Regions from separate parts of the Glutamicibacter arilaitensis Re117 genome, predicted to be linked through region 3. Evidence: riboswitches for the same ligand, from Rfam matches in the RefSeq annotation. Region 3 holds a riboswitch; each other region holds the start of a gene.
The links. A riboswitch is a leader RNA that binds a small molecule or an ion and turns the genes downstream of it on or off. The one in region 3 is predicted to bind thiamine pyrophosphate.

Region 1 (5,616 bases), 1.7 Mb from region 3:
CACCGAAACCGAGCGCCGCGCCATCCGGCTGGCCGCGGATACCGGCGGCACCGACCCGCTCAACCCGCACGTGTCCGCCTCGATGAACGGGGCACCGGTCAGCGTGGTCTACGGCCCGGACGCGAAACGCAACGAGCACCTGGCCCCGGCCACCCCCGACCGGCAACGCACCGGCCCGGCCATCGGCGGCTGGGGCGGCGCGGCGGACGCGGAGCCGGCCGTGGAACACCCGCGGCTGAGCCGGCATGTGCTCTGGGATGAGAACTGTGCGCGCGAACGCAACCTGTGGATGTACCGGCCGCCGCACGGCGGACAGGACTCCCCGCTGGTCATCGTGCATGACGGGGCCACCTGGGTGAATTACCTGAACATCGCCGCCTCGCTGGATGCCGCGATCAACGCCGGCACCCTGGCCCCGCTGCACGTGATGTTCGTCGATTCGACCACGGTGCAGATCCGCTCCGCAGAACTTCCGGTCGCTTCGGGCACCACCGCCTCGCTGGCCACCCAGTTCCTGCCCTGGGCGCGGGAGTTCTTCCCGGTCTCTGCGCTACCCGAGCACACGCTGGTCACCGGGTCCTCCTTCGGCGGGCTGGCCGCGCTGCTGGCCGTCACCGAACACCCGCAGCTGTTCGGACGCGCGTTGGCGCAGTCACCCTCACTGTGGCACACCGACCTGTCCTCGGCGCTGGGCGATCTGGCCCCGCAGGTGCACGTGACCATACAGGCCGGCTGCTACGAAACGGAGATCTTCACTTCCTGCGAGCAGGTCTTGGAGGCGCTCGCAGGAAGTGAATCGGCCCGGCGGATCGGCTTTGAGCCGATCTCCGGCGGTCACGACTGGGCCTGGTGGGCCCCGCGCCTGCTAACCGGCCTGAGCCGTTTCTTCCCGGGTGAGGCCCGCGAGCCGGGTCGGCTCCGGTAGCCCCAGGTTGCCGCGCAACGTGTGGTGCTCATACCGGGTGCGGTAGCGGCCGCGGCGTTGCAGCTCGGGGATGACCAGGTCCACAAAGTCCTCCAGCGATCCGGGCAGGGCCGGCGGCATCAGGTTGAAGCCGTCGGCCGCCCCGGAATCCAGCCACCGTTCGATCTGGTCGGCCAGGGTTTGCGGGGTGCCGACCATGGTGCAGTGCCCGCCGCCGGCGGCCAGCAGCCCCAACAGTTCGCGCACCGTGGGGCGGTGCAGTTCGATAAGCCGCAGGATCGTGGTGTAGCGCCCGGCCGGCCCGGTAAACCGCTCCACCGACGGCAGGTCGGGCACCGGAGCGTCCAGGTCCCAGCCGCTGGTGTCCTGCTGCACGAACACGCCCAGCTGGTGCAACGCCTGCGCGGTGGGTAGCAGTGCATCCAGCCGGCGCTGCAGCTCACGGGCCTGAACCTCGGTGGGCGCCACGTAGGCGACCAGCCCGGGCATGATCAGCGGCGGGTGTGCCGCACGTCCGGCGGCCGCGGCGCGGGCGCGGATATCCCGGGCATAATCCAGCGCCATCCGCTCATCTGCGGCCACCGCATAGATGGCCTCGGCATGCCGTGCGGCCAGCGCCCGGCCCGGGCCTGAGGACCCGGCCTGGAAAATCACCGGGTGCCCCTGCGGGCTGCCGGGCACGTTCAGCGGCCCACGCACGGCAAAGTGCTCACCCACATGGTTTAGTTCGCGCAGCTGCGAGGGATCGACGAACCGTCCGGCACGGTCGGTCTCCAGGGCCGTGCGTGGAAAGCTGCCCCACAGTTCGCGCAGCACCGTAAGGAACTCCTCGGCCCGGGCATAGCGTTCGGCGTGCTCCCCCAACCGTTCCCGGGAGTAGTTCTGCGCCTCGGCATCCCACATGCTCGTGACCACGTTGACCCCGGCCCGGCCGGCACACAGATGGTCCAGACTGGCCAGCAGGCGCGCGGCCGCATAGGGCTCGAAGAAGCTGGAGGATACCGTGCAGACCAGGCCCAGGTATTCGGTGTGCTGGCTGAGCGCGGACAGCAGCGTCAGCGGCTCATAGAACCAGGTCGGTCCTGCCTGCGCTGCGGCCGGGGAAAGGCTCTGCCCGTCGGCCAGGAAGAAGGCATCGAACAGCCCGCGTTCGGCGGTGTGCGCCAGCTGAACCCAGTAGTCCAGCTCCCCCAGCCGTTCGGCGGAGGAATCAGCGGCACGCCAGGCGGCCTGGTGGTGACCGGTGCCGTAGGCAAACAGGTTGAAGTGCGCCTGTTTCAGGCTCATCCCTTGACCAGCCCGCCGTCAACGATCAGGTTCTGTCCGGTGACCCCGCGGGAGCCGGGCGCGGCAAAGAACAGCACGGCGTCGGCCAGCTCTTCGGGGGTGGTGACCCGGCGCAGCGGCGTGCCGGAGGCGATCAGGTCAAAGACTTCCGCAGGGGTGGCCGCGGATGCGTCGGTGGTGCGCAGCAGGCCGCCGGAGACCATGTTGACGTTGATACCCGACGGGCCCAGATCATCGGCGAATGTGCGCGTCAGAGACAGCAGGGCCGCCTTGGTCGCGGTGTAGTCATGGTACGGGACCACCGGATGCTGGAACAGGTTCGTGCCGATGTTGATGATGCGCCCGAATCCGGCGGCGCGCATGCCCGGCAGCACGGCCTGGATCGCTGCCACCGGGGCCAATACCGACCCGGCGAACTGGGCCGACAGTTCCTCGGCGCTCAGCTCATCGGCCTTGGAGCGGGCCTCGCCGTTGAAGGAGAAGTCCACCAGGGCGTTGTTGATCAGGGTGGTGATCTGCTGGCCGAAGTGTGCGCCGGCTGCGGCCGCCAGCGCGGCCAGCTGCTCGGGGTCCCGCACATCGGCCTGGATCGCCAGGGCACGCTCCGGGTAGCGGGCCGCCAGCTGGGCCGCGGCCTGCGCCGAGTTGCGGTAGTTGATGACCACCCGCGCACCTGCTTCCAGGAAGGCGGTACTGATTGCGGCACCCAGGCCGCGGGCGCCTCCGGTGACCAGGACCAGCTGGTCCTTGAGCTGTAGTGCAGCGGTGGTGCTCGCCGGTGCGGGTGAGGTGGTTGCGTTCATGGTCGGTGTACTCCTTGAGCTGCGGTTCAAAGCAGCGGATCAAGGCGAACGGAACCCGGGTCAGATGCGGGGCATCGCGGTGTCCAGGACATTCCCTTCGCCAGTGCTAACTGGATCAGGTTCGACGGGTTTCATCTCAGCCGCGTGGCGGCACCCCGTGTCACTATGACCCATTACTACCACATCCTTCGGATCGGTTCCCAGTCCGGGACGTCGCTCGATTCTTCAAAGTTCCCCGTTCGCATGGGCACACCACATCTGGACCCGCCGGTCTAGGGTGCGCAGGGCCGGCCGCTGACAGGTGATGGCAGGCCAGCCCCGCCAGGGCAGCATTGGCCGGTGCGGGAGATTTTCTGACGGGGATCAGTTACCTTGCTCAGGTCTTATCGCCACGGGTGGCGGTAATTTGGGCGGCGATCATGGCGGTGGCGGGTGACCCGTGTGGTCGGCCGCCGACCGAATGGTTCATGGGCCAGTCTGCGGGTGAGCGTGTCTTGTGGGGTTCCAGTGATGCCGCAGGTGCTGAACCACGTATCTGGGGTTTGACCCGACAGAGGATTTCAACTTTCTCCGGAGATGAGGTGCTAAGCGGTTGTGGTCGGTCCGAGCTGATCAAGCTTGGTGAAGTCATAGGTTCAGGTAGGTGCCTGATTCATCTGCTTCGATACGCTCGCTGCGCATCACCCGAGATTACGCTGGTGGCACGGACCAACGAGACGGACCCACGGAGATTCCGGCATCGGTGACACCGGCCCGGGTGTGGGCAACACGCTAGGGCTGCCATCGGCACGGTGTCGGGTGCACGGTCTAGAGTCGTTCAGGGGTCGGGCAGTTGTTCAGCCCCATGATCGTCTTTGCCCCTTCCGTCAGGAGTAGTACCACCGCATGCGACTGCCGCGCCGCGCACTCTCGCTCGTCCTTCTTGCCTCCACGCTTACCCTCGGCGCGTGTTCGTCGCTGCAATCGCTGGATTTCACAACAACCGATGGCGCTCAGGCCGCCACCTCCGGTGCCTACGGTTCCACCGAGGATTACGCCGCGGCACTGGAGCTACTGGATGAGATCGATATCAAGGGTCGTGCCCCCAAGACCGGGTATTCGCGTGACCAATTCGGTGATGGCTGGAAAGATCCGGACCGCAACGGCTGCGATGCGCGCAACGACATTCTGGCACGCGATCTACAAGATGTGACCTATAAGGGCAGTAGTTCCTGCGTGGTACTCACCGGGACCTTCGATGACCCGTATACCGGAACCACCATTGAATTCCTGCGAGGGCAGGGTACAAGCACCGCTGTGCAGATCGATCACGTGGTGGCGCTCTCGGATGCCTGGCAGAAGGGAGCCCAGCAATGGGATGCACAGACCAGACTCGAATTTGCCAATGATCCGTTGAACCTCATGGCCTCGGACGGATCCGCGAATGCTTCAAAGGGTGACAAGGATGCCGCGTCTTGGCTGCCACCGAACAAGAGTTTCCGCTGCGCGTATGTGGCCCGGCAAACTCAAGTCAAGGCGAAATATGATGCGTGGATGACACAGGCGGAGCACGACGCCATTGAGCAGCTGCTCACCGCCTGCGTCTAAGGATTCCACCCACGGGCGGATCGGTTCCCAGCAAACTAACACCTGCGGACCATGTTTTTTCCATCACTTGTATGAGAGCATGGATATTATTCCACACGATAGCGAATAGGTTTCGCTATTTTCCGCAGTAAAAGCGCGGTCGGAACTCACGGCCACAATCTACGGTGCAAGGATGTGCAATGAAAACACGAGTGCTCGGCGCGGCCCTGCTCTTCGCTAGTATCGGTCTGTTTGCCTTCGCCCTGGACACCTCCCAGCGCTCGGTGGCCACAGCATGCTGGGTGACCTCGACCCTGATGTTCATCTGCGCCGCAATGTTGCTACTCAGCGGCATTGTCGGCGCCTCATCGGTCAGCGCCGGAGAAGCCAGGCCCAAACGTCGGCGGTAGTCTTCCACCCGGACAAATCCCCAGCTTTAACTCGCGAAATTCACTCAGGGGTATCGACAGGTTCACGTTCATCCGATAGACATGAATCACATCACGCGTTTAACCCTGAGGAGAAGCATGCCTGCCATCGGGCGGATCAGAACCATTACCCTGAGCACCTTGACAACCGCGGCCCTCGTCGCCGCTGGCTGCACGGTAGCCCAGGCGACCACAACCCCGGAAGCCGACGCCGAGTCGACCTTCACCCTGGACCTGCTGGACATCAATGACTTCCACGGACGCATCGGCGCCAGCAGCGATTCGGCCGGCGCGGCCGTGCTCGCCGGAGCGGTGGATCAGCTGCGTGCCGCGAACCCATACACCCTGTTCGTTTCGGCCGGCGACAATATCGGCGCCTCCACCTTCGCCTCGGCCTCGCAGGATGACAATCCGACCATCGATGCTCTGGGCCTTGGCGGTCTGGATGTCTCCGCGGTCGGCAACCACGAGTTTGATAAGGGCTTCGAGGACCTCATCGGCCGGGTCACCGACCGCTATGCACAGGCCTCCGGTGGGGACGGCGGCGACTACACGCTCGGCGCCAACGTGTATGAGAAGGGCAGCACGACCCCTGCCCTACCCGAAT
Region 2 (5,616 bases), 220 kb from region 3:
TGACCCAGATGCAGCTGCCTTCGCTGGATTCGGTCAACGACCGCCGTATCCAGAAGTTCACCGATCGCATCGACAAGACCATCAGCGGCCAGGACCTGACTACCTTCCGCGAAATCGTGGAGAAGTTCGCTTCCGAGCACGAAGACCTGGATCAGCTGGAAATCGCAGCTGCGCTGGCTCTGATGGCTCAGGGCGGTCGCCCGCTGCTGATGACCGAACCAGTCATGTCGCCTTCGAAGAAGGCCCGCATGGATCGCCCAGAGCGCGGCGGCGAACGCGGTGAGCGTGGCGATCGTGGTCCACGTGCCCGCAAGACCGCTGCTGAAGGCAACGCCATGTACCGTCTGGCCGTTGGCCGCCGCAACCGCGTGCAGCCAGGCTCGATCGTTGGCGCACTGGCTAACGAAGGTGGCTTCAATTCTTCGGAAATCGGCGGCATCGAGATCCGTTCGGACCACACCCTGGTCGAGCTGCCAGCCGAGCTGACCAAGGACCAGTGGCGTGCACTGTCCAAGACCCGCATCGGCGGCGAAGCCATTGAGCTCGAGCTCGACAATGGCCGCAGCCCACGTCGTGAAGACGACGGCGACCGCGGTGGCTTCCGCGGCGGCCGTGGCGGCGGCTTCGGTGGCGGTCGCAGTGGCGGCGGACGTGGCGGCTTCGGCGGTGGCCGTGGTGGCGGACGTGGCGGCTTCGGCGGCGGCGGACGCGGCGGCAAGGATCGCTACAGCGATTCGGGCCGTAGCGGTGGACGTCGCGACTACTAAGCCTGTCGCACACTAGCTGAACAGCATTAGATAACGCCCTCGGGGCAAGCATGAAGCTTGCTCCGAGGGCGTTTTCCGTTAACCGGAGCCCGCTTACGGGGCCGGGCTTCCCAACGGGATCTGGTCCCCGAGGTAGACCGTGCCGCCGCTTTCCAAGAACTGCCTGCTCTTCTGCGCCATCCCGGCCAGCGCGGCTTGGGCCTCGGCGGATCCGTACTCGTCACGGATATCCTGGGAAATGCGCATGGAACAGAACTTCGGCCCGCACATGGAGCAGAAATGCGCGGTCTTGGCTGGTTCGGCCGGCAGCGTCTCGTCATGGAATTCCTGGGCTGTGACCGGGTCCAGGGACAGCGCGAACTGGTCATGCCAGCGGAACTCGAAGCGCGCCTTGCTCAACGCATCATCGCGAGCCGTGGCCCCAGGGTGGCCCTTGGCCAGATCTGCGGCGTGCGCGGCGATCTTGTAGGTGATGACGCCGGTTTTCACATCATCCCGGTTAGGCAGTCCCAGATGCTCCTTGGGAGTGACGTAGCAGAGCATCGCGGTGCCGTAGCGGGCGATCTCGGTGGCGCCGATGGCGCTGGTGATGTGATCGTAGCCCGGAGCGATATCGGTGACCAGCGGGCCCAGCGTGTAGAACGGAGCCCCATCGCACAGTTCCTGCTGGCGCTCCACATTCTCGCGCACCAGGTGGAACGGGATATGCCCCGGTCCTTCCACCATCACCTGAACGTCGTACTTCCAGGCGCGCTTGGTCAGCTCTGCCAAGGTGTCCAGCTCGGCGAACTGGGCGGCGTCATTGGCATCCGCAATGGAACCAGGGCGCAGCCCGTCGCCCAGCGAGAACGCCACATCGTACTGCGCGAAGATCTCGCACAGCTCATCGAAGTGGGTGTAGAGGAAATTCTCCTGATGGTGCGCCAAGCACCAGCCTGCCATGATGGACCCGCCGCGCGAGACCATGCCGGTGACGCGGTTGGCGGTCAGCGGGATGTAGCGCAGCAGCACTCCGGCGTGGATGGTCATGTAGTCCACGCCCTGCTCGCACTGCTCAATGACGGTGTCCCGGAAGATCTCCCACGTCAGTTCATTAGCTTCGCCATTGACCTTCTCCAGAGCCTGGTAGATCGGCACGGTGCCGATGGGCACCGGCGAATTGCGGATGATCCACTCGCGGGTGGTGTGGATGTCATCTCCGGTGGACAGGTCCATGACCGTGTCCGCACCCCACTTGGCGGCCCACTGCAGCTTGGAGACTTCCTCGGCGATGGAGCTGGTCACCGCCGAATTGCCGATATTCGCATTGATCTTCACCAAGAAGGCCTTGCCGATGATCATCGGCTCGGATTCCGGGTGGTTTATGTTCGCCGGGATGATGGCCCGGCCGGCCGCAAGCTCGCTGCGCACCAGTTCGACATCGCATTCTTCGCGTATGGCAACATAGCGCATTTCCGGGGTGATGATCCCGGCCCGGGCATAGTGCATCTGGGTCACACGGGCTGCGCTGACGGCCCTTCGCGGAGGCGCCGAGCGTCCGGCCCACTCTGCGCTGGCGGTGCCTCTGCGAACCGCAGAGCGTCCGTCATCGTGCAGATTGCGTTCTCGACCCTCATAGGTTTCCACATCCCCGCGTTCCAGGATCCACGGTTCGCGGAAAGGCTGCAATCCTTGGGTGGGTTCGCTTCCCGGTCCGCTGGTGCGATACACCTGCAACGGTTCATTTAGCTCGCCATTGGGGGAGTCAGCCAATTGGATCTGGGTGACGGGAACGGAAATTCCCTCAGACACGCGGTAGGCAAGGGTGTGGGCAGGGTGCTGTTCAAATTGTTCCACTGGGGAAACTCACTTCCTTCGCCGGCATTACCCGGACAGGTTCAACGGTCGCGGACGGCGATAGTCCGATCTCAGCCCTTGCCAGGGCACCCGTGTGGTCGCGATCAACTTAGCACGATTTCTGCCAGAAAAGACAGCAGCGCTGCACAAATTATGGATGTGAAGAAGCAACGGTCCAGAAGATGGGAAGTGGTTTCACTCTCGCTGGCAGCTGGGAAACAGGCTGCTGTGGGGCGTAGCGGGAGAAACTTTTGGGGAAACGAAAAGAGAGACAATCTGCAATCAGATTGTCTCTCTTATTTCGAGCCCCCTGCCGGAATCGATCCGGCGACCTCGTTCTTACCAAGAACGCGCTCTACCACTGAGCTAAGGGGGCAACAGGTAAATACTTTACACAGGTTTTTAAGGTTTGCAAAATCCGCTGAGAATTTGTTGCTGACGTCACAACATCACTACTCAGGTCGCATTTGGTGCATAGATACCCGAGTGTGAAATTAGCCGGGTAGTGAAAGGAATTTGAGGCATTCAGCATCTTGGAAAAGATCTTTTTCCTGCTTTGATGCTCCGGGCGCCCACCGCGGCTTCGTGCAGGGATTTGCGGCCGATGGGAACGGGTTTCCCGTCGGGCGTCGCGACGGTTGCTGGGCAAGGTCACCTGATCATCGTTCGAGGCATGCGGTCTAGTGCAAAAACGCTAGTGAGCCCAGGGAATTAACAAAGTGAGCATCGTCACCCAAGCCCTTTTTGTGCCACCCATAGTTCTACGCCGCATGGGCCCTACGTCTAAATTAGCGCTGACTAGGCCTTATTCGTTTTGGTTTGGTCATCCCTATGGGGGAGTTGGCCGATTTTTCTTTGCTGGGAAATCCGTGTAGAGTATTTACTCGTTGCCCCCTTAGCTCAGTGGTAGAGCGCGTTCTTGGTAAGAACGAGGTCGCCGGATCGATTCCGGCAGGGGGCTCTGAGTGAGAAGCTTTCTTGGCTTCTACTGGATTGCTTCTCACTTGTGGCGGCGTAGCTCAGCTGGTTAGAGCGCACGACTCATAATCGTGAGGTCCCGGGATCGAGTCCCGGCGCCGCTACCAAATGAAGACCCGCAGCTTTGCTGTGGGTCTTTTTTGGATTTCAGGCACTCAGGACAAATCGGGCACCTAAATAAGGTCCGGAGAATTCTTGAATTTCTCGCCTGCTTGCCTGCCTGCCAAGTGATTCGTTTGTGAATCACCTGGCAGGTGAAGATCGCTTCTTATGGCTATGGCTTGCCCAGTGCGTTGACTGCATCGCTTATCGTCGCGCCGCGGTGCTGCTGCCGGTAGGCTTTGACATCTTTCGGGTCAAGATCACTGGCATCCACAGTGACTTTTTGCTGTTTGTCGCGGAACCAGAACCACCCCATCAAAGCCCCGCTGCCAAGCAAGAGGCCATAGCTTGGTTCATCGGATACCACGATGAGAAGTGCTGCCAGGAGAGCCAACGTCAAAATTGCCATTTCGCGTGCTGCCTTGCTCATCGAATGCCCCTAACTAATGCCTGCCGCCTCGAATCGAAAAACCATACTGCGCGGTCGTGGTCCCAAGGGCTCATGAATGTTCCAAGGTGCTTGAGGGGATGATGTCCAGCCTCATGCCCGGATATTCCCACTCTATGAATTAATATGCGTCTTGTAAATCCTACTTTTGTAGGAGGAAACATTTGGATTCGAGCAGTGGTTCTGCTTGGGCAAACCGCGGTAACCGAACACAAAAAATTACCGGGAGCACCGTATGGGCGGGAACTAGCTTTCTGACCCGGTGGACTTGCGCTTCTCCGCGCTTGATTCCCTGGCCAACGACAAGAGATTGTCGATTGCCGTGTTGTCGAAATCAGTGTGGCTGGCACCGTCGTGGTCGGCATCGTGGCCATGGACTTCGGTATGCAGCCGTTGCATTCGCATGTCCAAGGTCGTGGCGATTGCGGCCGCTTCAGCAAGCTCGTCCGCAAGATGGGCTGGAACGTCCCCTTCATACCTATAGAAAATCTTATGTTCCAAGCTGGCCCAGAAATCTTGGGCAATTGTGCGGATCTGCACTTCAACGACAACATTGACCGGCCCGTCGGACAAGAACACCGGAATCTCGATGATCGCGTGCACGCTCTTGTAACCGTTGGATTTTGGATTCTTGATGTAATCCTTGATCTGGATGACCTTCAGATCACTTTGAGAAGTTAGCGTGTTCAAGACCTTGTAGATGTCTTTCACGAAACTGCAGGTGATGCGCACTCCAGCAATATCACTAATATTTTCCCGAATGATCGGCAAGGACGGAGCGATATTCCGCTTGCTCACCTTGCGCATGATGCTTTCAGGAGTTTTCACCCGTGAAGAAACATGCTCGATCGGGTTGTATTTATGCAGATACAAGAACTCTTCACGCAGAATTGAAACTTTAGTCAGCATTTCATCGACGGCGAATTGGTACTCCATCATGAAACGCTGGAAATCGTGATGGAACGCTTGTGCCATTTCCTGGAGCTCGGCAGGTGTTGCTTGCTTTGCAAGGGGAGCCGCAAGCGCTGCGTGAGACTCCTGATCGTGTTCGGCTGAAATTCTCAATCACCTCTGCGAATAGTTTTCATCCCAGCAAAGTAGAACTCACTGGGACTTCAGCCTAGTGCGCCCTCCTAAGAATTAGGCAAGAACAAGTAGAGAATTTGGCCAACTGGATTCTTGGGGCGCTTCGCAGGCACTTTAGAGTTCAGCGCAGCGGTGCTCTATCGTTGACTGGGTAACTGTGCGGAAAGGTATTGATGGAACTCGCTAGCGACTTTCGGCAGCTTTGCCACGGAATCAGCTTTTCCGAGCATGAGCCAGCGCCGATGCTTCGACTGCGGCAAGCAGCAAACTGGCGCACCGAGTATCTGGAACCCAATCGTGTGCTGAGCCTGGAAATTGGCGACCTCAAATTCTGCCTGGGCTACGTCACGATGAACAAGGACGGTTCACGCAACACCTTGCCGTGCCCTAAGACCAAGG
Region 3 (5,616 bases):
GAAGTGAAACCCGGCCCACCAGATCGCCCTGGTCAAAGGCCGCGAACAACCCCGAGCGCACCCACCCTTCCGGGATGTGCTCACCGCGGCGCCCCGCACTCATCCGGTAGATGTAGTCTTCCCAATCCTCATCGGCAGACCAGGTAGGCAGGAACTCGGAATCTTCGGCAATTAGCTGGTGATGCGCATCGATTGCCTGCTGTTCGTCTTGGCTTTCCAATTCGCGGATTTCCAGCGCAGCTCCCAATCTCATGCGTTAAGTATGCCAGTGCAGAATCTTCCGTTCAGTAGGCCAGGTCGCGCCCCTGCACTTGTTTCACCCATTCCAGGGTTCCGCCGCTGAGGCTGTAGACCGGAATGCTTGATGTCGGGCCGGATGCGAAGTTCTGCGCGGCTTGATAGGAGCGTGCACCGGTCTTGCACACGAACACGATTTTCGACGCGCTACGGGCCAGTTCTGCGAGCTCGCCTTCGTGCAGCTGCGCCAGCGGCACATGCTGGCTATGTGGAATCGCCACGATTTCGCGTTCCCAGCCTTCGCGTACATCCACGACCAAGACCGCTTCTTGCGCTTCCATTTCGGTCAATTGCCCAACGCTCAGCTCCAGGTCTTGTTTTTCAATGCCGCACGCCGCAGCCTGGTACTGCCCTAGCTCGACAACCGGATCTCGCTTTGGATCCTTGGAGAAGGACAAGGTCCGCACGCTGGCATCCAGTGCGTCATAGAGCCAGAGCTTGCCGCTGAGGGTAGTGCCGACACCGGTGATGAGCTTCAAAGCTTCGGTGCACATCACCGAACCGATCACTCCGCACAGGGCGCCAAAGACTCCACCCTCGGCACAGCTGGGCACAGAATCCGCATCGGGAATTTCTGGGAACAGGTCTCGCAGCATCGGTCCGGTGCGCGGATCAAATACGGAGACTTGTCCGGAGAATTGGAATAGCGTGCCCCAGACCAACGGCGTGCCGGTAATTTCCGCGGCGTCATTGGACAGGTACCGGGTCGCGAAATTATCGCTGCCGTCGATCACCAGATCATAATCGCTGAATAGGGCCACGGCGTTGGTTTCGTCCAGTTTCTGCGCCACGGTGGTGATCCGGACATGCTGGTTCAGTTCATGGGCCAGCCGCGGCACGGAATCAACTTTCAATCGCCCCACGTCGTGTTCGCGGTGCATGATTTGGCGTTGCAGATTCGACAGTTCAACCCGGTCATCATCCACCACGCCCAGGGTGCCGACACCTGCGGCAATCAGATAGCTGGCGATGGGGCTTCCCAGTCCCCCGGCCCCGATGACCAGCACCTTGGCATTGGCGATAAGCCGTTGGCCTTCTGCGCCAACTCCAGGCAGGGTCAAGTGCCGCGAATAGCGCGCCAATTCGGCCGGTTCCAATTCGGCACCAGCAGAGACCAGGGGTGCCCGGGTCATGAGAAGTCGCCGATCAGGGTTTTCATCATGCCCTCGGCTGGCGAGGAGGCCAGCGCGGTCTCGCGTCGAGGAATGCGCCCTGCCAGCCGTGCGGCTCGGCCGGCCCGCACAGCATCGCGCATGGCGGCTGCCATCAGGGGTGCATTGTGCGCCCGGGTGACTGCACTGGCGAGGAGTACCGCGTCGCAGCCTAATTCCATTCCCAGGGCCGCATCCGAGGCCGTTCCCACCCCGGCATCGAGGACCACCGGCACATTTGCGCGTGACACGATGGTGGAAATGTTGTGTGGATTCAAGATTCCCAGACCTGAGCCAATGGGGGCACCGGCTGGCATGATGGCGGCCACCCCTGCATCTTCCAAACGCTGGGCCAGGGCAGGATCATCATTGGTGTAGGCGAACACTTCAAAGCCGTCGGCGGCTAATTGCTCGGCAGCTGCATGCAGTTCCAGCGGATCGGGCAGCAGCGTGTGCTCATCGGCAATGACTTCGAGCTTGATCCAGTTGGTCTCCAATGCTTCACGCGCCAGGTGCGCGGTCAGAATTGCATCACGGGCGGTAAAGCATCCGGCTGTGTTAGGCAGCGGGATCACGTTGTTGCGCTGCAAGAGTTCATAGACGCTGCCGGCTCCGGCTGCCGAGAAGTGGCGGATGGCCACGGTGGTCAGTTCGGTGCCGGAGACTTGCAGCGCGGTTTCCAAGGTGGCAAGCGAGGTTGCTCCCCCGGTGCCCAGGATCAAGCGGGAGGACAGGGTGCGCCCGGCGATCTGGAAGGGATCGGTTTGGCTGTCTAATTCGGTGATGTTTTGCGTTTCCATGCTTAGCCTCCTTGGGCGGCGGTAACGAGTTCAACGCTGTGCCCTTGGGCCAGCAGGCAGGTATTCCACGCGCTTCGTGGGACAACGGCCCCATTGACCGCGGCTGCGATTCCCAGCTTGCTGCCGTCTACTGCCAGCGAGTTGCCATCCAGTTCCTTGCCGATGCTCGTGCTGATCAGTTCGCGCAGGGTCGTACCTTCGGCCAGGTCTACTGGCTGGGAATTGAAGTTGATGCCGATGGTTTTCATAGCTGCGTGCTCCATTCAATGAGTGCTCAGAGTAGTTGTCGTAGCAAAGCGGTGCGGGTTCACTGCCAGGTCGAATTGCCCAGGTTCTGCGCCATCGATGAGGTCGGTGGTCATCCGGGCGCCCAACGGGGTCAAGAGGACACCGTGGCGGGAATATCCGGTGCTGAGAACCAGGCCCGGATCAAGGCGGCCAATCAGCGGCCGGTCATCCGGGGTGGCTGGACGGGCTCGGGCGGTGGCTTCGTTCAAGGTGCACTCGCTGATCCCGGGAACCAGCTTGCGGGCATTGTCCAGCAGGTTGTGCATGGCCCCGATGTTCACTGCCGGTTGCGCATCTTCGCGGACACTGGCGCCAAGCACCAGGCTGCCGTCCTTTCTTGGGACCAAGTACACGTTGTCCCGGTGCACGATGCCGCGGATGGTGCGGGTAATCAGCGGAGGTCCTGCAGGTCCTTGGATCCGCAGGATATCTCCATAGACCGGGCGCAGCGGAAGATGCGGGAGGCCTTGAACCGTGCCAAGCCCGGTGGCAAGGATGGTCTGGTCAGCTTCGAGGATCCGGCCTGTTACGGTGCGAACCCCGACGGTCCGCTCCCCTTTAGTGAGCAGCGTCTGCACGGATTCTTCAATGAGCGAAGGACGCAGGTGCGCCAGCAGGATCTTGAGAACTGAGCGCGGGTCGACCTGATGGTCTTCTTCGCACAGGACCGCGCCTGCGATATTGGCGGCCAACGCCGGTTCGAGTTTTCGTGCTTGGCTTGGCAACAGCTTTTGCGCACACAGTCCAAGGGATACTTGCAGCTCTGCCAGTTCATGTAATGCTTCGCGGTCAGCAGGCTCGGCAGCGACAACCAGCGTGGAGTTTTGCAGGTAGTCCGGCCGGTGCCCGGTCACGGATTCTATGCGTTCAATAAATTGTGGATAGGCTGCATTCGATGCGGCGAGCAGCTGATGCAGCTCACCGTGGCCCCAATTGGTTTCAGCTGCTGGAGCGAGCATTCCTGCCGCTGCATAGCTGGCGCCGTGGCCCGGACCCGGATCGATGAGCGTGACGGTGTGAGCTCGGGATTGGAGTTCGAATGCGATAGCCAGGCCAATAATTCCGGCACCAACGATATTGACATGCACAAGGGCACGCTTCCTTCCTACGGCGGCATGACCCGCATCAGGTGTAGCGGTCGGCTCGGTGCCCTCTCAGCCTGGTCAATTCAGGCTCCCGCGGATTACTGCGATTATAAGCATGAGCTAGCTCATAATGTCGAACTTTATTGCCACTAGTTCCGTCATCTTCTGTGATGTAGTTACTGGTATGGATTTTCAAGACTTCCCTGTAGCTCTTCGGCTTGATTCTTCGCTGGCCCAAGTCATCATCGACTTGGAGCAAGAACTGCTGGATCCAAGTCGCCGGAGCAGCGTCGAGGAATTGAAGCGGCTCTTGCATCCTTGGTTCCGCGAGGTTGGAGCCAGCGGACGGAACTATGACCGGGAGAGCATCATCGCCCAGCTGGCCATGGAACCCATTCGACAGTCGGGCCCGTTGAAGGTGGCGAACCCGGTGGCGTTGCAGCTGGCAGGGCACCTGGTGCTTTTGCGCTGGCACTTGCATGCCGAGGTGAGCAGCGAGCGCAGTTCGCTGTGGATCCTTGAGCAGGATCGCTGGCAGATGATCTTCCATCAGGGCACCACCAGCAGCGCACCGATCCCTGCTTCTACTCCAAAAGCTGAAGCGGCTGCGAGCGCAGGAGATGAATTTTGTGTGCGTCCACTTGAACCATCTGATGCAGCAGCGGTGTTCGAGGCATTTTCTTCAAACCCGGATATGAAGCGCCAAGGTGATGCCGATACCCTGCAGAAAGCTCACGCGTATGTCCAAGCGCTGCTTGAGGATAGGAAACGCCAGCGGGCACTGGCGGTGACCATCGAAGACCGGTTGGTTGGCTTGGTGTGCGGGACGGTGAACCAGTCCAATGAGAACGCGTGGGTTTGGTATTGGATGAACCAGAAGTACCGTGGCCGATCACTGGCTACCCGTGCTGTGGCGAGTTTGGTGGATTATCTTTTCGGCGAGTTAGGTCTCTACCGCTTGGAGCTTGGACTGCGGGCAAATAATGCCAGTTCAAAGCACGTGGCCGAAAGCAATGGTTTCCTGCGTGAGGGAATCGAGCGGGGCAAGTTCTTGGTGGATGGCAATCGCATTGATGTGTATACCTATGCTCGGTTGCGCACCGACCCGGCACCGGCAGTGAACGCGCTGCCGTGGAGCAGGCAACCGTAGCGTGCTGAAATTCAAAAAAGCCACGGAATCCAAAATTGGATTCCGTGGCTTTTTATCTGTCCCTCAAGTTCTGTGATTGATGGTTAGATACCAGGGGTTGACGATGGTGGCATCGTATTCGGGCCGTCGTTGTTCTTGCTTGCTTCCATCTTGGTCAGCGTGCGTGCGGCTGCATCGCGTCCGCCAAGTCCAAAGGCCAGCGCTGCTGCCAGTGCTGCACCGATGACAATTGCGCCGAAGGCCATGTTGATGATCGAATCGGCGATACCCATGTACTTCAGGCCCATCGCTACGAACAGCGCAATTGCTGTGTAGCGGATGATCTTTGAAGCGGTGGAGTCACCCAAGAACCGTCCGATGACATTGGCGATGACGAAACCTGCGGCAATGATTGCTGCGCCGAAGATGATCTTGCCACCCAGGGCCAGGATCTCGTTGAGGATGTTGGTGATCGCTGGGAAGTTCAGCATCTGAGCTGCCATCACGCCGAAGAACAGCACGATAGCGATCTTGACGATGCCGGCAATGATTCCCGATGCGCTCTTGCCTTCGGGAACAATGCCCCACTGGGCCACGACCGAGTCGGTACCCACACCGTGAAGAGTGGTTTCAAGCAACTGACCGACGAACTTGGCAATCAGGATACCGACTGCCAACAGAGCCAAGGCCATAATGACCTGTGGGATTGCGGTGAAGACCAGCTGCAGCATCTGCTGAGCAGGATCCGAAATTGCCGCGATTCCCAGTACCTGCAGGGCCGAAATTGCCACGACCAGCAAGATCAAGGCGAAGACGATGTTGGAAATGATGTCAACGATCTTCGCTTGGGATTCGCGTGACTGGAC
Region 4 (5,616 bases), 1.4 Mb from region 3:
GCTTGTTCACTTGGCCCAAGGAACTCCAGCCAGTGCGCACCGCTTCATTAGAGGCCCGCAGCCTGACAACTCCATTTCCCAAGGCCCTAGGGGCTTTCGTTGGGCTTTTGCTGCTGATCGCGGTCGGCTCCCTGTGGCCGGCGTCCAAAGTCGAAGGGCTCGTTGGCGTTCCGGCCTCGGAATTCACGACCTTTGATTTTGACGGCATCTATTCATACACGTCGGAGGGTCCGTATGATGGGCGGTTGCCGGGCACACAGATGCTCCCGGTATTCATCGTGGCCCTGGCAGGGATCATCGTGGCCGCGGCTGTGATTACCGTAGTTATCCTGAAAAGACCTGCCTTGGCCGGCATCTCGGCCGAAGACAACCAAGCGTTGCGCACGGTCTGGCTCAACCGCTTGATGCGCAATATCGGCATCGTCTTGCTGGCCTTCACCGTGTCGGTGGTCAATTACTCGCAGGCTAATTCGCCGGATGGACAGTACGAGTTCGTTAGCTATGGCGCCCTTGCGGTCGCCCTCACGTTGCTCTTCTGGGGACCGCGCTCTACATTCTCAGCTCAATCCACCACCAGGGAACGGACCGCCTTCTCGCGTTTGCGTGATCAACTATTCACCTTGCAATACGTAACTGCAGCACTCACCTTGCTCAGCGTTGCAATCGGCTGGTCATTCTTGCCACTGGATGACGAGCTCCAGATGCCTACCAATGAGCGAACTACGTGGATCTTAATGATCTTTGCCGGTGCGGCTTTGAGCTATGCCGTTCTCAATGCGCTTTATCTCAGCTACGTCAGCACCGTGGCCCGGCAGGCGTCTGCAGCACCCAAGTACCACGCGCCCCTGCCCTTGTGGTCCTACATCGCCGCTGGCTTGCTGTTTGCCACCAGCACCTATTTTCTGCTCGATCCGCCGCTGGACTATTTGTGGGGCTTCGTGCCTCCAGGCAAGACAATGGTTGCAGGCTTGATCCTGCTGTTGCTGGCAACCCATCTTGGATTCGTCTGGTTCTCCCGCCGGGCAATTATTCCCTGGGCTGTCTCGTCGGCCGAAGAAATCTGGTACCGCAAGGTCCTGGAACTGCGTTCAATGCGTGTTAACACCAGTGCAGTGGTAGCCATGCTGCTCATTGGCTACGGATTCCCGGCCGGGCTGGGACTCTTTGCATTGCTCATCTTCGTTGTCCCAGCAGTCATTTTCCTAGAGCGCCCCGGTAGCGCCTTCGTGCGGGAACATCAGCCGGCAGCTACTTCATGAGCACGCAGATCAGTGTTGACCTCCAAGCAGCTACCCCGCCCTATGAGCAGATCCGCTCGCAGATTGCTTCACTGATCTCCTTGGGAGATTTGCCCTCGGGGAGCAAGCTGCCTACTGTGCGTGCGCTGGCCACGGACCTCGGCGTCGCTGCCGGTACAGTGGCGCGCGCCTACAAGGAGCTGGAAGCCGAAGAGCTGATCACCTCCCGGCGCCGGGCCGGCACAGTGGTCAACGAGCGGCCGCAGACGGTGGACACCAGGGAAGATCTGCTGGCCGCCGTGGATCGCCTCTGGGCGCTGGCGGCCGCGCAGAAGGTGGATGCGGCCACGCTCAAGGCCTTGGTGGCGCGGCGCGAGCGTAAGTAACTTGTCCTCGGAACCGGTTGTGCGTACGCTCTATGGCAGTGACACGGGGTGTCGGATCAACCGACTGAGATAAGACCCGTAGAACCTGATCTAGTTCACGCTAGCGGAGGGATGTCGCATGGCTTTGCATGCAGTTGCCCAAAAATACCGGCAACAATCACCTTTGGTTTTTTGCCTGACCAATACCGTCGTATCCAATTTCACCGCCAATGTCTTGCTGGCATCCGGGGCTTCCCCGGCCATGACGGATCTGCCCGGAGAGGCCGGCCCATTCGCGCAGGCAGCTTCAGCCGTATTGGTGAATTTGGGAACTCCAAGCACTGAACAGCTGACCGCCATGGAAGAAGCTGTGCAGTCGGCGAGCGCTGCAGGCACCCCCTGGGTCCTGGATCCAGTGGCAGTGGGAGCGCTTCCGGTGCGCACGGAGTTTGCCCGGCGCATTGTCCGGCAACGCCCGACCCTGATTCGCGGCAACGCCTCGGAAATCCTGGCCCTGGCCGGCCGGCAATCTGCTTCGCGCGGTGTCGATGCCTTGGATGAGGTTTCTGCCGCCTTGGCGGCGGGACGCGAACTGGCCACGGAACACGACTGCGTAGTGGCCATTTCCGGCCAGGCTGACGCCATCATCGACGCCACGCGTACCGTCTTGGTGCATACCAACGGAATTGGCTTGACCCGGATGACAGGTGGCGGCTGCGCCTTGGGCGCGGTCTGCGCCGGGATGGTTGCGGTCCACGATGACCCGTTCGAGGCCACCATCGCAGCCCACGGTTTCTATGGCCTGGCCGCGGAAAAGGCCCTGGCTGGCAGCTCCGGTCCGGGCAGCTTCGCAGTTGCCTTCCTTGATGCGCTGTCGGCTGCCGATCCCGGGGAACTGAAGACTTTGAAGTACGAGGAATTGAACCATGCATAATTACGGCGCTTATCTAGTAGCCAACACTGCCAGCTGCACCCCACGCAGCACCCTGGAAGTTATCGAGGGCGCCGTCGCCGGAGGGATCGGGTGGATCCAGCTGCGCGCCAAGGATGAAAGCGCCCGGGAATTCTTCGAGCTGGCCTGCGCGGCTGCCAAGCTCACCGAGGGCAAAGCCCAGTTGCTGATCAATGACCGCATTGACGTCTACCTCGCGGCACGGGCTGCTGGCGCAGCAGTGAACGGCATCCATATCGGGCAAAAAGATGTGCCGGTACAGCTGGCTCGCCAGATCATCGGCGAGGGCATCATCGGCTTGAGTGCTTCCAGCGATGAGCAATTGGCCCAGGCGAACAAGGTCGCCTCGGTGATCGACTACCTCGGTGTAGGAGCCATCCGCGCCACTCCGACGAAAAAAGACCATCCTGCTCCCCTGGGGCTGGACGGCTTTGCGCGAGCCGCTGCCTTGGCCAAGCTGCCCTGCGTAGCGATCGGCGCAATTACCCAAGACGATGCCGCCGCGATCCGCGCCGGCGGCGGCGCAGGCCTGGCCGTGGTCCGCGCCATCTGCAACGCCGAAGATCCGCAACTTGCCAGCGCGCAGCTGGTCGCAGCCTGGGAGGCCTCGAAATGAACATCCTATCCATCGCAGGCTCCGATCCTTCCGGCGGCGCCGGAATCCAAGCGGATCTGAAGGCCATTGCCGCCAACGGCGGCTACGGAATGTGCGTGATCACCGCTTTGACTGCGCAAAACACCCATGGGGTATCCGGAGTTCAGGCGATCAGCGGCGATTTCGTCCTCACGCAGCTCGAAGCCGTGAGTACAGATATCCGCATCGATGCGATCAAGATCGGGATGCTGGCCAACGCCGAGGTGATCCGCGCAGTCACCAGCTGGCTGGAAACTGTTGACGCCCCCGTCGTGCTGGACCCGGTCATGGTGGCGACCAGCGGGGATCGCCTGCTCGACGACGAATCGGCCCTTGATTCACTGCTGGATCGCGCCACGGTGATTACCCCGAACCTGCTGGAGCTGGCCAGCTTGCTGCGCGAGCCTGTGGCCCCTTCCTGGGACGAAGCCCTGCGCCAGGCCCAGCGGCTGGCTGCCAAGCACGACACGCTGGTGCTGGCCAAGGGCGGGCACCTGGCCGGGGCGGATTGCCCCGATGCCCTGGTGTCGGCGGGCGGGGTGCAGCTGGAGCTGCACGGAGCGCGCCATGCCACCAGGAACACCCACGGCACCGGCTGCACCCTTTCCAGCACTCTGGCTACCCGCTTCGCTGCCACTGGAGATTGGATCGCCGCGTTGGAGCAGTCCAAGTCCTATCTCTCCAAGGCCATCGCAGCGGCCGACCAATTGCAGGTGGGCAGCGGCCACGGCCCGGTCAACCACTTCATCGACTTCTTCGGCACCGCAGATCCAATGGGCGACTGGTGGCAGAAGATCCAGCCCATCCGCGAGGAAATCGACCAGCTGGATTTCATCACCCGGCTATCCGAGGGCACCTTGGACCGGGAAGACTTCCACTACTACATCGCCCAGGATGCGCTGTATCTGCTGCGCTATGCCAAGGTGCTTTCGCTGGCCAGCTCGATGGCGCCGGATCTCGGTGCCCAGCGTTTCTGGTCGCGTGGCGCCAACGGCATCCTCGATGGCGAGCTGCAGCTGCACGGCAGCTACCTGGACGAGTTCGCTGATACGCCCAGCGCCATCACGCTGAACTACACCAACCACCTGGCTGCCAGCCAGGAGAGCTACGGGGAGCTGATTGCCGCGATCCTGCCTTGCTACTGGCTGTACCAGGACATCGGCAAGCGGTTGGCGGCAGCCAACCATGCCGAGCATCCTTATCGGCAATGGCTGGAAACCTATGCATCCGAGGAATTCGATTCCGCCACCGAGCAGGCCATCGAAATGGTCCGCCAGGCGTTCGAGCAGGCAGATCCGCAGCTGCGGGCCCGCATGGAGGCCGCTTTCATCCGCTCCGCGGAACATGAGCGCTCTTTCTTCGCGCAGGCGCACGAGAACCGAGTAGACTTCTCTACGGCCTAAAACCCGCAGGGCCCGGGAAGAGGAATCATGAGTTGGAGCATTCACGGCAACGGCAGGACCATCACCCCAGGTGAGGTAGTTGCCCCGGATGAGCGGCTGCATTGGCCGCAGACCGTTTCCATCGGAGCCCAGCACATCCTGGCGATGTTCGGCGCCAGCATCCTGGTGCCAACCATCACCGGCTTCCCGGTCACCACGACCTTGCTGTTCACCGGCCTGGCCACCGTCATCTTCTTGCTGATGACCAGGAACAAGGTGCCCAGCTACCTCGGCTCGTCCTTTGCGATGATTGCCCCGGTCCTCTCGACCACCCAGTCGCACAGCATGTCCGGCGCGCTGGGCGGCATCGTGATGACCGGGGCCTTGCTGTTCGTTGTCGGGCTGATCGTGCAGAAGACCGGCACCGGCTGGATCCACGCCCTGATGCCGCCGGTGGTCATGGGCACCATCGTGGCGCTCATCGGCCTGAATTTGGCCAGCGCAACGCTGGTTCCCATGACCGAGTTCCCACTGACCACTTTCCTCACGGTGATCTTTACCGTGGTCGCGACCGTTGCGTTCAAGGGCCTGCTGGGCCGGTTGTCGATCCTCATGGGACTTCTTTGCGGCTACCTTGTTGCGCTGGCCCAGGGGCAGGTGAGCTTCAAGGCGGTTGCTGCCGCGGAGTGGATCGGACTGCCAGAATTCCACACCCCGACCTTCCACTTCGACACTGCGCTGATGTTCCTGCCTGCGGTGTTCGTGCTGATCGCCGAGAACATCGGCCATGTGCGCACCGTGGGCGTGATGACCAATCGCGACCTGTCGAAGTTCAACGGCCGTGCGCTGATGGCCGATGGCGCTGCCAGCGTACTCGCCGGATTCGGCGGCGGTTCGGCCACCACCACCTATGCCGAGAACATCGGGGTGATGGCCGCCTCGCGCGTCTACTCCACTGCGGCCTACTGGGTTGCGGCGATTGTGGCGATGGCCCTGGCCTTCCTGCCGAAGTTCGGCGCGCTGATCGGCACCATCCCGGTGGGCG

Region 1: another riboswitch for thiamine pyrophosphate. It lies ahead of AARI_RS01815 (3-oxoacyl-ACP reductase); the one in region 3 lies ahead of thiO (glycine oxidase ThiO).
Region 2: another riboswitch for thiamine pyrophosphate. It lies ahead of thiC (phosphomethylpyrimidine synthase ThiC); the one in region 3 lies ahead of thiO (glycine oxidase ThiO).
Region 4: another riboswitch for thiamine pyrophosphate. It lies ahead of thiM (hydroxyethylthiazole kinase); the one in region 3 lies ahead of thiO (glycine oxidase ThiO).

Annotation. Positions count from the first base shown of each region.
Region 1 covers NC_014550.1:301,269-306,884, reverse strand. The annotation lists gene AARI_RS18370 (esterase family protein) at 1-925, shown strand, start outside; gene AARI_RS01820 (NtaA/DmoA family FMN-dependent monooxygenase) at 866-2,212, opposite strand; gene AARI_RS01815 (3-oxoacyl-ACP reductase) at 2,209-3,015, opposite strand; TPP riboswitch at 3,090-3,183, opposite strand; gene AARI_RS20245 (hypothetical protein) at 3,659-3,790, shown strand; gene AARI_RS01810 (HNH endonuclease family protein) at 3,901-4,602, shown strand; gene AARI_RS01805 (hypothetical protein) at 4,782-4,991, shown strand; gene AARI_RS01800 (bifunctional metallophosphatase/5'-nucleotidase) at 5,109-5,616, shown strand, end outside.
Region 2 covers NC_014550.1:2,695,915-2,701,530, reverse strand. The annotation lists gene AARI_RS12980 (DEAD/DEAH box helicase) at 1-767, shown strand, start outside; gene thiC (phosphomethylpyrimidine synthase ThiC) at 861-2,603, opposite strand; TPP riboswitch at 2,600-2,707, opposite strand; tRNA gene AARI_RS12970 (tRNA-Thr) at 2,908-2,979, opposite strand; tRNA gene AARI_RS12965 (tRNA-Thr) at 3,493-3,564, shown strand; tRNA gene AARI_RS12960 (tRNA-Met) at 3,612-3,688, shown strand; gene AARI_RS12955 (hypothetical protein) at 3,856-4,113, opposite strand; gene AARI_RS12950 (GTP pyrophosphokinase) at 4,378-5,106, opposite strand; gene AARI_RS18685 (DUF2797 domain-containing protein) at 5,391-5,616, shown strand, end outside.
Region 3 covers NC_014550.1:2,480,789-2,486,404, forward strand. The annotation lists gene AARI_RS11830 (GNAT family N-acetyltransferase) at 1-253, opposite strand, end outside; gene moeB (molybdopterin-synthase adenylyltransferase MoeB) at 285-1,430, opposite strand; gene AARI_RS11840 (thiazole synthase) at 1,427-2,248, opposite strand; gene thiS (sulfur carrier protein ThiS) at 2,251-2,496, opposite strand; gene thiO (glycine oxidase ThiO) at 2,512-3,624, opposite strand; TPP riboswitch at 3,622-3,726, opposite strand; gene AARI_RS19300 (GNAT family N-acetyltransferase) at 3,806-4,771, shown strand; gene AARI_RS11860 (mechanosensitive ion channel) at 4,855-5,616, opposite strand, start outside.
Region 4 covers NC_014550.1:53,987-59,602, reverse strand. The annotation lists gene AARI_RS00625 (hypothetical protein) at 1-1,259, shown strand, start outside; gene AARI_RS00620 (GntR family transcriptional regulator) at 1,256-1,624, shown strand; TPP riboswitch at 1,659-1,753, shown strand; gene thiM (hydroxyethylthiazole kinase) at 1,743-2,537, shown strand; gene thiE (thiamine phosphate synthase) at 2,530-3,171, shown strand; gene thiD (bifunctional hydroxymethylpyrimidine kinase/phosphomethylpyrimidine kinase) at 3,168-4,592, shown strand; gene AARI_RS00600 (uracil-xanthine permease family protein) at 4,620-5,616, shown strand, end outside.